DNA from 4 places in the Collimonas sp. GW821-FHT02H07 genome. Region 1 is predicted to be linked to each of the others. Evidence: predicted binding sites of a transcription regulator. Region 1 holds the regulator's gene; each other region holds the start of a gene.

Evidence for each region. Region 1 encodes sigma-54, which starts transcription at its own class of promoters, with help from an activator protein. Its sites were predicted from a motif close to TGGCANGNAANCTGCTTT; they were not measured.
Region 2: a site for sigma-54 is predicted at 1,054-1,071, ahead of AC07V8_RS14735 (pilin). Genes of this name have one in related genera too.
Region 3: a site for sigma-54 is predicted at 2,766-2,783, ahead of AC07V8_RS13825 (ANTAR domain-containing response regulator). Genes of this name have one in related genera too.
Region 4: a site for sigma-54 is predicted at 2,239-2,256, ahead of AC07V8_RS16815 (TorF family putative porin). Genes of this name have one in related genera too.

What each region holds. Positions count from the first base shown of each region.
Region 1 is NZ_JBWKVC010000007.1:91,511-95,313, reverse strand. Features, by position in the region: gene lptA (lipopolysaccharide transport periplasmic protein LptA) at 1-348, shown strand, start outside; gene lptB (LPS export ABC transporter ATP-binding protein) at 345-1,091, shown strand; gene AC07V8_RS12875 (RNA polymerase factor sigma-54) at 1,202-2,680, shown strand; gene hpf (ribosome hibernation-promoting factor, HPF/YfiA family) at 2,850-3,200, shown strand; gene AC07V8_RS12865 (DUF4197 domain-containing protein) at 3,329-3,803, opposite strand, start outside.
Region 2 is NZ_JBWKVC010000008.1:223,966-227,768, reverse strand. Features, by position in the region: gene AC07V8_RS14740 (pilin) at 1-302, opposite strand, end outside; gene AC07V8_RS14735 (pilin) at 527-1,009, opposite strand; gene AC07V8_RS14730 (FHA domain-containing protein) at 1,381-1,983, opposite strand; gene AC07V8_RS14725 (Stp1/IreP family PP2C-type Ser/Thr phosphatase) at 2,208-2,972, opposite strand; gene sucD (succinate--CoA ligase subunit alpha) at 3,214-3,803, opposite strand, start outside.
Region 3 is NZ_JBWKVC010000008.1:30,804-34,606, forward strand. Features, by position in the region: gene AC07V8_RS13810 (amino acid ABC transporter ATP-binding protein) at 50-775, shown strand; gene AC07V8_RS13815 (AAA family ATPase) at 926-1,684, shown strand; gene pyrC (dihydroorotase) at 1,671-2,723, shown strand; gene AC07V8_RS13825 (ANTAR domain-containing response regulator) at 2,868-3,488, shown strand; gene AC07V8_RS13830 (CmpA/NrtA family ABC transporter substrate-binding protein) at 3,767-3,803, shown strand, end outside.
Region 4 is NZ_JBWKVC010000010.1:180,898-184,700, reverse strand. Features, by position in the region: gene AC07V8_RS16825 (alpha/beta fold hydrolase) at 1-540, shown strand, start outside; gene pdxR (MocR-like pyridoxine biosynthesis transcription factor PdxR) at 540-2,030, shown strand; gene AC07V8_RS16815 (TorF family putative porin) at 2,316-3,089, shown strand; gene AC07V8_RS16810 (P-II family nitrogen regulator) at 3,161-3,499, shown strand; gene AC07V8_RS16805 (ammonium transporter) at 3,512-3,803, shown strand, end outside.

The DNA.
Region 1 (3,803 bases):
GTGGTGACCACCGATCCATCCGGCTATCAGTTCGCCACCTTGTATGCGGCCCCGGGCAAGCTGGCCACTTTCAAGCAAAAGCGCGATGGCGGCCCGGACCTGTGGATCGACGGCCACGCCGAACGCATCGAATACGACGGCAAGACTGAAATCACCAAGCTGTTTTCCAAGGCGCAGATGCGCCGCCTGCAAGGCGACAAGCCGACCGACGAAGTGAACGGCGAGTTCATTTCCTACGACAGCCGCACTGAATTCTATTCCGTCAACAACACCGTCAACGGCGTCAGCCAGCCTGGCGCCGGCCGCATCCGCGCCGTCATCCAGCCACGGCCAAAGGCGGCGCCATGAGCGCCCCTAGCACGCTGATCGCCAGGGGCCTGCAAAAAAGCTATGGCGCGCGCCAGGTGGTGCATGACGTCTCGCTCGAAGTGCGCTGCGGCGAAGTGGTCGGCTTGCTGGGTCCGAACGGCGCCGGCAAGACCACTTCGTTCTACATGATTGTCGGCCTGGTGCCTTCGGACGGCGGCGAGATCGATCTGGACGGCGTCGATATTTCGCGCCTGCCTATCCATCGCCGCGCGGTGCTGGGCCTGTCCTACCTGCCGCAGGAAGCATCGGTATTCCGCAAGCTGACGGTGGAAGACAATATCCGCGCCGTGCTGGAACTGCAGCGTCCCAACGGCAAGGCGCTCGGCAAGGCCGAGATCGATGAACAGCTGCACAAGCTGCTGCACGAGCTGCAGATTGAAAAACTGCGCGAGAGCCAGGCCCTGTCGCTCTCGGGCGGCGAACGGCGGCGCGTCGAGATCGCCCGCGCGCTCGCCACCAATCCGCGCTTCGTGCTGCTGGATGAACCGTTCGCCGGGATCGATCCGATCGCCGTGATCGAGATCCAGCGCATCGTCCGCTTTCTCAAGGAACGCGGCATCGGCGTGCTGATCACCGATCACAATGTGCGCGAAACGCTGGGCATCTGCGACCGCGCCTACATCATCAATCAGGGCAGCGTGCTGGCCAGCGGCAGTCCGGACGACATCATCGCCGACGAGTCGGTGCGGCGGGTCTATCTGGGCGAGCATTTCCGCATGTAGTTTCGCTGATGCGGGAATGAAGTAATTGCATACAGATTAATCCGCCGCGCCAGTGCGGCTCTTAAACTCCGTACAACAAATAACAGAAGTGAATTGTCCGCACGGAAGCCATGAAACAATCACTCCAGCTACGCACCTCTCAACATCTTGCGCTGACTCCTCAGCTGCAGCAGTCGATCCGTCTGCTGCAGCTTTCCACGCTTGAGTTGCATCAGGAACTGGAACAGATCCTGTCTGACAACCCGATGCTGGAGCGGGTCGACGATCCGCTTGATAATTCGGTGCGGCTGCTGGCGGACGGCGCCATCAGCGGCACTGCGTCGACCATGGAGGCGCCGGCCGGCGACAGCGAAGTCAGCAGCTCGCCGACCGAGAGCGAAGCCAGCGCCGAAGCGCCGGCGGCTGAAAGCAGTACCGACAATGCCGACAGCGAATGGAGTTTCGACGACATCTCGCGCAGCGCGAAAACCTCGGACGATGAAGATGCGCGGCCGCAGCTGGAGGCGCATGAAACGACGCTGCGCGAACATCTGCTGCAGCAGATGCGCGAAGCCATGCACGACTTGCGCGACCGCGCGCTGGTCGAGCTGATGATCGATGCGCTGGACGACAACGGCTACCTGGAAGAGTCGCTGGAAGAAATCCTGGAGCGCCTGCCGGCCGAGCTGGAGATCGCCGTCGAAGAATTGTCGATGGCGCTGAAAATGGTGCAGAGCTTCGACCCGGCCGGCGTCGGCGCGCGCAACGCGCCGGAATGCCTGGCCTTGCAGATCAAGCGGTTTGTCAAAGTGCCATTCGTCACCCGCCGCCTGGCATTGGCGATTGTGCAAGATCACCTGGCGCTGTTTGCGCAGCGCGATTTCAATAAAATCAAGAAAGCCCTGGATTGCGACGACGAGGACCTGCGCGAAGCGCAAGCTGTCATCAAGCAGTGCAATCCCCACCCCGGCGCGCCGTTCGCCGCCAACGCTTCCGACTATGTGGTGCCGGACGTGATCGTCAGGCGCAGCAAGCAAGGCTGGCAGGTGATGCTGAACAATGACGTCATGCCAAGACTCCGGGTGAATGTCCTGTATGCCAACATCCTGAAGCAGAGCAAGGGCGATGGCGCACTCACTTCGCAGCTGCAGGAAGCCAAGTGGCTGATCAAGAATATGCGGCAGCGTTTCGACACCATTTTGCGCGTTGCACAAGCGATCGTCGAACGCCAGCGGAACTTCTTTTCCCACGGCGCGGTCGCCATGCGGCCGCTTGTGTTGCGCGAAATAGCTGATACACTGGGTCTACACGAGAGTACTATTTCACGTGTGACCACTCAGAAATACATGCTCACTCCCCACGGGATGTTTGAACTGAAGTATTTCTTCGGCAGCCATGTTGCTACTGAGGCAGGTGGAGAGGCTTCCTCAACAGCAATCAGGGCACTCATTAAGCAACTCATAGGAGCGGAAGATTCAAGAAACCCTTTCTCTGACAGCAAGATTGCCGACATGCTTGCGGAACAAGGTATGGTGGTCGCCCGCCGCACCGTCGCAAAATATCGCGAAGCACTAAAAATTCCGTCTGTTAATCTGCGCAAGGCCTTGTAGTTTTTTCTGGTTTGATTGTTAAGCTTACCCTTGCTATGTTCGGACATTACGGCTGTTTGTTATTTAGCGACTCTTGCCAGAACAGTCCCAGTCTCTTGTAGATTGTTCGCCTAAAGATTCAACGCAGTCTGTTCAGAACCGCCAGCAATATTCTTGATAGGAGCGCTGTATGAACTTCACCATCAGTGGGCATCACCTCGAAGTAACCCCTGCCATTCGCGAATATGTACAAAGCAAACTAGAGCGTATCAAACGCCACTTCGACCAGGTCATCGATATCAACGTGATCTTGAGCGTCGACAAACTCACTGAAAAAGAAAAGCGCCAGAAAGCGGACATCACGCTGCGCGTAAAGGGAAAAGATCTGCATGCCGAAAGCATTGCCCACGATCTTTATGCCGCCATTGATACGCTGATCGACAAGCTCGATCGCCAGGTCATCAAGTACAAGGACAAGATGCAGGATCACCAGCACGATGCGATCAAGCATCTGCCGGAAGAGCTCCCCGCCACGACCTGAACGGCCGCCAATCCGGGCGCTGCAGCTGACTAGCTGGCGCCGATAGAAAGAACAAGGGCGCAGTTAATGCGCCCTTTGTTATTTTCAGACCGTTTTACAAGTAAATCGTATTATTTTTTGCATCGCGCCTATTTGAGAGCGCCGAACACCTTGCCGATGATCGCGCTGCCGGCGCCGACCGGATCCTGGCGTATCGCTTTCTCTTCTTCACCGATGATGGTGTACAGGCCGTCCAGTGCACGTTGCGTGACATAACCTTCCACCGTCGACTGCTGCGCCGGCACCATGCCGGTCTTGCCGACCTGCCCCATGACCGCGTTATATTGGGCCGACAAGCCGTTGCGGTCGGTCACGCCTTTGACGATGGGCAGGAATTTCTGGCCCAGTTGCGCCGACGTCTTTTGCTTGAAAAAATCGGTCACCGAGGTGTCGCCGCCGGTCAGGATATTTTTGGCATCGGTCACCGACATCGACTTGACCGCATTCAGCAGCAAAGGCTTGGCCAGCGGCACCGCCTGTTCCGCGGCGTGGTTCATCGACACCACCAGATCGTCCAGCTTCTGGCCCTGGCCGGTCATGCGCAAAATGGGCATGGCCTTGTCG
Region 2 (3,803 bases), on a different contig from region 1:
CTTGCGCTCGAAACACCGCCAGTAGTGACAGACTCCACATATTTACCACGAATTGAGGTTGAAGCTGGAATGCCATTAGTGCCATTTGTCGGGCATGTACCGTCTTGAGCAAACGCAGTTCCAATTGGAACTTTCAGGCCCGCAGCGAGCTCCAGGCCCTCGCTGATCTGGGCGCGTGCAATGCTATCCTGATAGGCAGGGATTGCTATCGCCGCCAAAATACCAATGATGGCCGTCACGATCATCAACTCAATTAATGTAAATCCGTGGTCACTGCTTCGCAACGCTTTTGTTTGTTTCATCTTATATCCCTCTGCAAGAGTCACACAATTTCGAGAGCTAGCTTTGACAATGCAATATTTGCTCCAGCTAAACGACGTATGTCAGCGCACTCGCTTTAAGAAATATCTGGGAACTATTATTGCAGGCAAAAAAAAACACTTCTCATCTGTACCAGCATGAGAAGTGTTTCCTGCAGGGGTATATTTTCTATACCCTAGACTGCTCAATCAAACATTTAATACAATTAGGCTCCAACGCAAGCTTTAGGTACATATTTTTGCAGAGCGTCAGAAGTACATGCCCAGTTCATCGTTCCAGCAGTAGCAGCAGTTGACATAGTCAAAGTCAAAGTTTTGCTTACGATGCCTGTGGATACACCACTCGCTTGCATCTTAGCCGCAATCGTACAACCACCCGCTGCTGACCCTGTGCCAGCAGTTGTTACCGACAGTACATACTTACCTGTAATATTTGCAGCAGCTGCAATCCCACTAACTGCCGCAGCAGCATTCGAAGGACAATTGCCGTCCTGTGAAAATGATTCTGAAACTGCAGTTTTCAGACCGTCAGCAAGAACCATTGCTTCAGACATTTGGGCTCGTGCAATGTAATCCTGATAGGCCGGCAAAGCAATCGCTGCCAAAATACCAATAATCGCCACAACGATCATCAATTCAATCAAAGTAAAACCGCGCTGAACGCGTTGCATCATTTTCATCGATTTCATTTGTTTCTCCTGTTAATAAAAAGGGGGGTCACTACGCAAGAGATAGAGCAATGTCTGTGCCAGTTGCGAATCCTAGGATTTCACGATTTTCTTTGGGGAAAGTGAGGAAATTTGGCAGATTTTCGATAACGCGCTGACAAAGTTTGTCACAAAGAAACTACGCAAAATCGTCTTTTCCGACCTGATCCGAAAGATGAGCTTGCTTACCTATCTTGCGCGGCAAGCAAGGCCCTTTTAGTGTCATTACGTTGCGGGGGAAAGGGTATTGGTATTCAATCTAAACCCTGTACATCGTACGAAATACCTGCCAGCGTGGAGATCCGGTATCAAGAGTCATTCAGGCAAAACTGCTGAGCGCTCATCGAAGCCGATTAAACGGCCTTCCAGGAAAACTTCATCAAGGTGCCGGCGATATCAATCACATCCTCATCCTTCAGCGCCCGCGTCCCTGAACTCAAGGGCGTATCGTTGACACGGGTATAAGTCTGCCCTTCAACATGCGTCAGCTCATAGCCATGCGGCCGGCGCGTCACAATCGCCACCTGGATGCCAGGACGGCCAATAGTCGTCAGCACCTTGGTCAGCAACATCTCCTTGCCGACACTAGGCCCATCCAGCACAGTAATAGTGGCATCCGGCCGCGGCACCGGGAACATCTTGGGCCGGTTGTCCTTGATCTCTTCATCCGTATCCACCTGGTATAGCAGCTTGTACCTTGCCATCTGGATCACATCATTGTGCTGCAGGAAATGCTTGGTGACCGGATGGCCATTGACCTGGGTGCCGTTGGTGCTGTTGAGGTCTTCCAGAAACGAGTCGTTGTAGATAGTGATGATGACCGCATGCTCGCCGCTGATGGCGAGGTTGTCGATGACCAGGTCATTGTGGGCGCGGCGGCCGATGGTGGTGCGCTCTTTGGTGAGCGTCATCTCTTGTATTACGGTGCCGCCTTTGGTCAGGATGATCTTCGCCATTCCTATCTCTCTTGGGAAACGCTATCTGTAAGTTGATTAAAACAATATCCTGGCGGCTATTGGTGCTGGCGCTGCTCTCGCAATTCACACATCGGGCCGTACATGTCTTCACACACCCCAGTTTAATGTTGTTTTGGGGCAATCGTACTCAAAATCCGGGATTTATGTTGCGGCCCGGGCTGTTGCACCGCCCGCGGCCTGCGCTGGCAATTTAACAACGGCACCTATTCATTCTGCGCCACCCTGATCAGTATCACCGACACATTGTCCTGCCCCCCGGACTTGTTGGCAGCATTGATAAGCATGGTGCATGCCATCTTGAGGTCGCCCTGGGCGTCGCTGATGATATTGCTGATATCGCCGTCGCCGATGCGGTCCGACAGACCATCGGAACAGAGCAGATACAGGTCGCCGGCCTGTATGTCGTGCTGGTGGACTTCCACCACCAGCTGGTAGTCGATGCCGACGGCGCGCGTGACGATATTGCGGTTGAGCGCAAATTGCGCGTCTTCAGCACGAATCAGGCCGGCGTCGATCTGTTCCTGCAGCAGGGAATGGTCGCGCGTCAACTGTTCCAGCAAGCCGTCGCGGATGCGGTAGGCGCGCGAATCGCCGACGTGGGCGATGCTGACCTGGCCTTCGGGCTGGAACCAGGCCACCACCAGGGTGGTGCCCATGCCGCGGTATTCCGGCTCGCGGCGGGCGGCGTTGATGATGGTGCTGTTGGCTTGGCGCACGGCCTGCATCAGCCACAGACGGGTCGGCAGTTCTTCTTCCGGTTTTTGCAGGCGGCGATACTCCTGCAGCTGACTTTCGATTTCTTCCTGGATGGCGACGGTGGCGATGCTGCTGGCGACTTCACCGGCGTTGTAGCCGCCCATGCCGTCGGCCAGGATCGCCAGCTGCAAGCCGGCATCGACGACGACGGTGTCTTCGTTTTGTACTCGCACCATACCAATATCCGTTTTGGCGGCAAACTCAAGCGGCATATGTCGAGACATGTTCGGTGAATAAAGGTGATACAGATTAGGCGGTTGCCAGATTACAAGCATTTTCCTTGGTTCTGCCGGGGACGGCAAGACATATTGCAGTCTCTCCAGATGCCGACTTCAGGATGCCGCATCCCCACTGCGGACGGAATTGTGCACCACAATAAAAAAGGGAGCCGAAGCTCCCTTTCCTGTCTGGCCGGCTGATGCTGCGCCGGCCGTCCGTTTTGCTATGCGACGATTACAGCATCGCCTTCAGCAGACGCGCCATTTCCGATGGATTCTTGGTCACGGTGATGCCACACGCTTCCATGATGTCCAGCTTGGCTTGCGCCGTGTCGGCGCCGCCCGAGATCAGCGCGCCGGCGTGGCCCATGCGCTTGCCTGGAGGAGCGGTAACGCCTGCGATAAAGCTGACCACCGGCTTCTTCATGTTGTCCTTGATCCAGTAAGCGGCATTCGCTTCGTCCGGACCGCCGATTTCGCCGATCATGATGACGGCATCGGTTTCAGGATCGTCGTTGAACATCTTCATGATGTCGATGTGCTTCAAGCCGTTGATCGGATCGCCGCCGATGCCGACTGCCGACGACTGGCCCAGGCCCAGTGCGGTCAATTGACCGACTGCTTCATAAGTCAGGGTGCCGGAACGCGACACCACGCCGATGCGGCCCTTCTTGTGGATGTGGCCCGGCATGATGCCGATCTTGATTTCGTCCGGCGTGATCAGGCCTGGGCAGTTAGGGCCCAGCAGCAAAGTCTTGCTGCCGGCTTTTGCCATGCGGTCTTTCAAGGCCAGCATGTCGCGGACCGGGATGCCTTCGGTGATGC
Region 3 (3,803 bases), on a different contig from region 1:
GGGCTGCCGCCAGTTGCACAATAGAATTCAGGAATTAGGAGAAATACTCATGATTAAGCTTAACAACGTCAGCAAATGGTACGGTCAATTTCAAGTCCTGACCGATTGCACTACGCAAGTGGCCAAGGGCGACGTGGTCGTCGTGTGCGGACCGTCGGGCTCCGGCAAATCGACGCTGATCAAGACCGTCAACGGCCTCGAGCCGTTCCAGAAGGGCGAGATCACAGTCGATGGCGTTTCGGTCGGCGATCCGAAGACCAACCTGTCGAAACTGCGCGCGCGCATCGGCATGGTGTTCCAGAACTTCGAGCTGTTCCCGCACATGTCGATCCGCGAAAACCTGACCATCGGCCAGGTCAAGGTGCTCGGCCGCAGCCAGGATGAAGCCAACGAAAAGGGCTTGAAATACCTGGACCGGGTCGGCCTGATCGCGCAGAAAGACAAGTTCCCAGGCCAGCTGTCCGGCGGCCAGCAGCAGCGTGTGGCGATTGCCCGCGCCTTGTCGATGGACCCGATCGCCATGCTGTTCGACGAGCCGACTTCGGCGCTCGATCCGGAAATGATCAATGAAGTGCTGGACGTGATGGTCGGCCTGGCGCAAGAAGGCATGACCATGATGGTGGTGACCCATGAAATGGGTTTCGCCAAGAAGGTCGCCAACCGCGTGGTGTTCATGGACAAGGGCCTGGTGGTGGAAGACTGCCGCAAGGAAGAGTTCTTCGGCGCGCCGCGTTCCGACCGCGCACGTGACTTCCTGGCCAAGATCATTCACTGATCGCAGGATTGCCGGCAGGACAAGAAGCCGCTCCGGTGCATGCCCGAGCGGCTTTTTTTCATGGCGCCTGCCGGTGCTGGCCGCGGCTGCGATTCAGGCTGGCCGCCGCGGCTGCGGTAAAATGACGCTCATTGAAGCCGTCGCCACGCCATGCTCTCCATCAAACCTTATCTGCGCAGCCTGAAACTCAATCCCGACAAGGCGATTGACTACGATGCCTATCCTTTCAGCATTCCTGCCGTGCGGGAGCTGGAGCAGATCGAGTTTCATCCTGAAGTGACCTTCCTGGTCGGCGAAAACGGCGCCGGCAAATCGACTTTGCTGGAAGCGATGGCGATCGCCTGGGGTTTCAATGCCGAGGGCGGCACCATGAATGCGCGCTTCTCGACCGCCGATGCGCACTCCGAGCTGCACAGCTACCTGCGCACCGTGAAGAGTTTCAAGCGGCCGCGCAACGGCTATTTCCTGCGCGCCGAGAGCTTTTTCAATCTCGCCACCTACGAAGAGGAACTGGAGGAGGGCGCCGGGCGGGTCCACCATTCCTATGGCGACAAAGGACTGCACCGGCAATCGCATGGCGAATCTTTCCTGGCGCTGCTGCAGAACAAGTTCCAGCCGGACGGCTTCTACATGCTGGACGAACCGGAAGCGGCACTGTCGCCCAACCGGCAGCTGACAGCGCTGGCGATCATCCACAAACTGGCGCAAGATCGCTGCCAGTTCATTATCGCCACCCACTCGCCGATTTTGCTGGCCTATCCGCACGCCAGGATTTACCTGCTGGACCAGAGCGGGCTCAGCGAAACCCGTTACGAAGACACTGAACACTATACGACCACACGCCATTTCCTGAACAATCCGGCAGCCATGCTGGAGCGACTTTTTGCAGAAGAGAATGAAGATGACTGATGCCTTGATTAATACACTGACCATCACCCGCCCCGACGACTGGCACTTGCACCTGCGCGACGGCGTCGCGCTGGCCAGCGTGCTGCCGCACAGCGCGCGCCAGTTCGGCCGCGCCATCGTGATGCCCAACCTGAAGCCGCCGGTCACCACCACTGCGCAGGCCGCGGCCTACCGCGAGCGCATCCTCGCCGTGCTGCCGCCCGGATTGACGTTCGAGCCTTTGATGACGCTGTACCTGACCAACAATACGCCGCCCGACGAAATCCGCCGCGCCAAGGACAGCGGCTTCGTGCACGCGGTCAAGCTGTATCCGGCCGGCGCCACCACCAACTCCGATGCCGGCGTGACCGATCTCAGCAAGTGCTACAAGACGCTGGAAGTGATGCAAGAGCTGGGCATGCCTTTCCTGGTGCACGGCGAAGTGACCGATCCGGCCATCGATATCTTCGACCGCGAAGCGGTCTTCATCGAGCGCGTGATGCAGCCGCTGCGGCGCGACATGCCGGAATTGAAAGTGGTGTTTGAACACATTACCACCAAGGATGCCGCCCAGTACGTCGAGAGCGCCGAAGGTCCGGTCGCCGCCACTGTCACTGCGCACCACCTGCTGTACAACCGCAACGAAATCTTCAAGGGCGGGATCCGCCCGCATTACTATTGCCTGCCTGTGCTGAAACGGGAAGAGCATCGCCTGGCCCTGGTGCGCGCGGCGACCTCCGGCAGCAGCCGTTTCTTCCTCGGCACCGATTCGGCGCCGCATCCCAAGGGCCTGAAGGAGCATGCTTGCGGTTGCGCCGGCTGCTATACCGCGCTGCATGCAATGGAGCTGTATGCACAAGCGTTTGATCAGGCCGGGGCGCTGGATCAGCTGGAAGCATTCGCCAGCTTCAATGGGCCGGCGTTCTACAATCTGCCGCGCAACCAGGGCAGCGTGACCCTGAAGCGCCAGCCGTGGACCTTGCCGGCCGAACTGCCGCTGGGCGATACCACGCTGGTGCCGCTGAACGGCGGTGAAGCCATAGACTGGCAGTTGGTATAAAGTCATCCGGCCGCCGGCGCGCGGCGGCCGTTCGCATCAGCATGGTGCGATTTTTGCTTGCTTGCATGACAGCGATGGATAAAACGCTATCCCATCCGGTCTAACCGTAGCTCAATGAGTCGTCTGCGGACGAAGGTTTCAAGCATGCAAAGTCTACGTATCGTCGTGGTCAATCCTGTCGCCATCGAGGGCGAAGACGATCCTGCGTTTACCGCCCAGGCTGCGCGCGGCAAGGACTTGCGCATCGGTTTGCTGGAGGCCGGCTACAACATCATTGCTTCGCTTCCCGCCGACCTCTATCTCCCCGAAAGAATTGCCCAACTACAACCCGACATGATCATCGTCGACGCCGAATCAGACGCCCGCGACGTGCTGGAGCACGTGGTGGTGGCGACCCGCGACGCGCGCCGGCCGATCGTGCTGTTCACCGAGGACGCCAAGACTTCCAGCATGGATGCCGCCATGGCCGCCGGCGTCTCTGCCTACATCGTGGCAGGGTTGCAGACGGCGCGCATCAAACCTGTGCTGGATGTCGCCCTGGCGCGCTTCCGCCAGGAGCAGAAATTGCTGGCGGAACTGTCCGATACCAAGCTGAAACTGGCGGAGCGCAAGGTGCTGGAGCGCGCCAAAGGCTTGCTGATGGAACATCACAAGCTGAGCGAGCAGGAGGCTTATCAAAAGCTGCGGCGGCTGGCGATGGACAAGAACCTGAAGTTGTCCGAGGTAGCGCAGCGGATCATCGATGCCGCCGATTTGCTTGGCTAGCGCTTGAAGCAAGCCTGCATCGGCAGGAATGCCCGAAAATCGTGAGCTTGTTTGGTGCGATGCACAAAACGGGTGCGCTTTGCCGCCGGGATCCCGGCGCTTTTCTCCCTGCAACTCCTGGCACGTGGTTTGCATGGTTGATTCCAGGCGCCAGCGTTGGCGCTGCTGGAATCGGCTAACGGCGGTCTTTTCCACATAAGACAAAGGTGTCTTTCCACATGACTGGTGCATTGTGGAACGACGCCTTTTTGTTTGCCGAAACAAAGTGGAGCCATGCGATGGAATCAAAAAGAGCACTGCCGCAAGATGATCTTG
Region 4 (3,803 bases), on a different contig from region 1:
CTGATGCCGCTGGCCAGCGTGCCGACCCAGATTTCAGGCCGCAACCGGGTCTGGCGCCGCATCATCATCGACGCCATCCGCAACGATCCGGCGTGGCAAGGCGGCAATTACAGCAGCCAGCCGCCGAGCTTGCGCACCGCCGAGCAGATGCTGTTTTTCATGTCCAGCAATCCCTTGCTGCGGCAGCAGCAGATGCCGGACCTGGCGCAAGCCGACCAGGCCTTGGATAGCGCGGTAGCGACGGCCATGAAAAGCGCCGACGCCAACGATACCCTGTATTTCATGGACGCTTCGCGCGACTACGATCCCGGTCCGCTGCTGGAAAAAATCCGGGCGCCGCTGATCGCGGTCAACTCCGCTGACGACCTGATCAATCCGCCGGAAATCGGCATTCTCGAGCGCGACGTCAAACGCGTGCCGGGCGCGCGCATGGTGATGGTCAAGCTGAGCGGCGCGACGCGCGGCCATGGCACCCACACGGTGGCGGCAGTCTGGAAGCCCTGGCTGCGCGAACTGCTGGCATCGCCCCAGCGCAACTGATGGCGAAGCCTGTGGCGCCGGCGCTGTCGATGAATCTGGACCCGGCCGGGATTGCGCTCGATGGCGGCAAAGGCCTGGCCAAGCAGCTGTGCCTGGCCTTGCGCCAGCGCATCCTGGCGACCCCTGACACTTACCGCATCAAGCTGCCGACTTCGCGCAACCTGGCGCTGGCGTTGAAGGTATCGCGCAACACCGTGGTGCGCGCGTATGAACAGCTGTACGCCGAAGGCTATATCAGCAGCCGGGTCGGCGACGGCACTTATGCCGACGGCCTGGCGGCTGCGGTTGCGGCTGGTCCGGCAGCGCCGGCCGCCGCTGCGCCGGCGATGCAGTTGTCATCCATGCAGCAGCGCCTGAGCGGCTACGAGGCACGGCGGCGCCGTTTTGACGGCCCGGCGCGCGCCTTCCGGCTTGGCATTCCCGCTTACGACCTGTTCCCCAGCGCCATCTGGGCGCGCCTGCAAGGCAATTTCTGGCGCCGCGCGCCGCTGGCGCAGATGGGCTATGGCGAGGCTGCCGGCGATGTGCGTTTGCGCGAATTGATCGCGGCCTACCTGCGCCAGGCGCGCGGCCTGGTCTGCGAGCCGTCGCAAATCATGATCACCGCCGGCGCCCAGCATGGCATTGCCCTCTGCGCGCAGCTGTTGCTGGACGCCGGCGATAAGGTGGTGGTGGAAAATCCGTGCTACCCGGCAGCCGCTGCCGCCTTGGCCTTATCCGGCGCGCAGCTGGTGGGAATCGGGCTGGACCAGGATGGCATGGACACCAGCCAGCTGGCGCTGCACGGCGACTGCCGCCTGGCGTATGTGACGCCGTCGCACCAGTATCCGGTCGGCGTCACGCTGTCGCTGGCGCGGCGGCTGGAACTGCTGGCCTGGGCCGAACGCCACGACAGCTGGATCATCGAAGACGACTACGACGGCGAATATCGCTATGACGGCACGCCGCTGGCGCCGCTGGCGGCGCTGGATCACAACGCCCGCGTGCTGTATGTCGGCACTTTTTCGAAAATTGCCTTTCCCGGGCTGCGCCTCGGCTATCTGGTATTGCCGCCCAAACTGGTGCCGGCGCTCGGCGCGCTGCGCGCCATGGGTGATCGTCACCCGCCGGCGGCGGATCAGGCAGTGATGGCCGAGTTCATCGCCGCCGGCCATTTCCAGCGGCACATCCGCCGCATGCGGCGCGCCAGCCGTTCCCGCCGCGATGCCTTGCTGGCGGCCTGGGCGCCGCTGTTCGGCGCGCAACTGCCCTTGCCCAAGGTTGCCGCCGGCCTGCACTTGAGCCTGCCGTTGGCCAGTTCGCAGCAGGAAACCGAGCTGGTGGCGAAAGCTCTCGCCGCAGGAGTTGAAATCAATCCGCTGAGCCGATTTTGCATCCCGGGCCTGGCGGTGAATCCGCAGCACCGTGCCGGCCTGGCGCTGGGTTTTGCTGGCGTGGATGAGGCCGCGATCCGCAATGCATTGTTATTGCTGCAACAAGCCTGGCGTTGATTTGTAGCTGACTACAAGATGTCATGTAGTCAGATCGGATAATCGCTGCACCAGAATAATGCGCCGGCAGGTACATGCTTTATTTTGGTGCGCTGCACTGCACAATATTTCTCCACAAGAACGTCCCCAAATTAACAGTCACTAAAAAAGCGCAAATAAATCACCCCATAAGTGGTATTAAGCGGGCAAAAGAAGCGGCTGGAACAGTTGGCATGGGTTCTGCTATGGAAAGTACGAAGAGTACTGATTTAGCGGTTTTCATTCAACATACCAACAGGGACTTCCATGAAAAAGCTGATTTTAGCCGCAGCAATAGCAGCAAGCTTCACCGCGGGTTTTGCGCATGCAGAAGACGCCAAGCCTGACAATGAAATCAGTTACAACATCGGCCTCGTGAACGACTACCGCTTCCGCGGCATTTCGCAAACGCGTTTCGATCCCGCCGTGCAGGGCGGCGCCGACTACACCAATAATCCAACCGGCCTGTATGCCGGCACCTGGCTCTCCAACATCAAGTGGATCAAGGATGCGGTCGACAGCGCCAATACCGGCACCGGCGGCAAGGGACCGGTGGAGTGGGATATCTACGGCGGCAAGCGCGGCGACCTGCCGGGCGGCTTTACCTATGATGTCGGCGGCCTGTACTACTACTACCCGACCAACAACTACAGCCAGATCGGCCGCAACGCCAACACGTTTGAGCTGTACGGCCAGATCGGCTACGGACCGGCCTATTTCAAATATTCGCATGCGATGACCAACCTGTTCGGCACCATCGACAGCAAGAACAGCGCTTACTACGATGCCGGCGCCAACATCGATGTCGGTGCGGGCGTCACGCTTGGCCTGCACCTTGGCCATCAGACCGTGGAACACACCAGCTTCGCCAGCTATACCGACTGGAAAATCGGCGCCACCAAGACCTTTGACCAGCTCGCCGGCATCACTTTGGGACTGGCCTATGTCGGCACCGACGCCAAGGATGGCGCTTATGTCAGCCCGAGCGGCAAGAACCTGGGGCGCAACGGCGTGGTGTTTTCTCTGGCGAAGACCTTCTAAAAAACGACGTCAAAAAAGCAGCAGCGGCAAGCGCTTCGCGCCCGCCGTCTCACAAAACCAACGAGGCCGATATGAAACTGATTACAGCGATCATCAAACCATTTAAGCTCGACGAGGTGCGTGAAGCACTGTCGGCGATAGGCGTGCAAGGCATTACCGTGACCGAGGTAAAAGGTTTCGGCCGCCAGAAGGGCCACACGGAGCTGTATCGCGGCGCTGAATATGTCGTCGACTTCCTGCCGAAGACAAAAATCGAAGCGGCAGTGGACGACAGCATTCTGGAACAAGCGGTAGAAGCGATCGAGACCGCGGCCCGTACCGGCAAGATCGGCGACGGCAAGATTTTTGTATTTGATCTGCAGGAAGTTATTCGTATTCGTACCGGTGAAACCGGCAAAGACGCAATCTAAGGGGATAAAAATATGAACAGAATATTGGCAACGATTTTAGCGTCGTGCGCGCTGATCGCGGCGACTTCGATGCTGCCGGCTGCGGCGGCTGACGAGGCGTCCGCTCCGGCAGCCAGCGCGCCAGCAGCGGCCGTGGCATCCGCCAGCGCGGATGCTTCCACACCTGCGCCCGCACCGGCAGCAGCGGCTGCTCCGGCCCCGGCCGCCGCCGCTGCGGCAGCGCCTGCCGCGGCAGCTCCCGCGGCGCCGGTGCCGAACAAGGGCGACACCGCCTGGCTGCTGGTCTGCACCGCATTCGTGATCC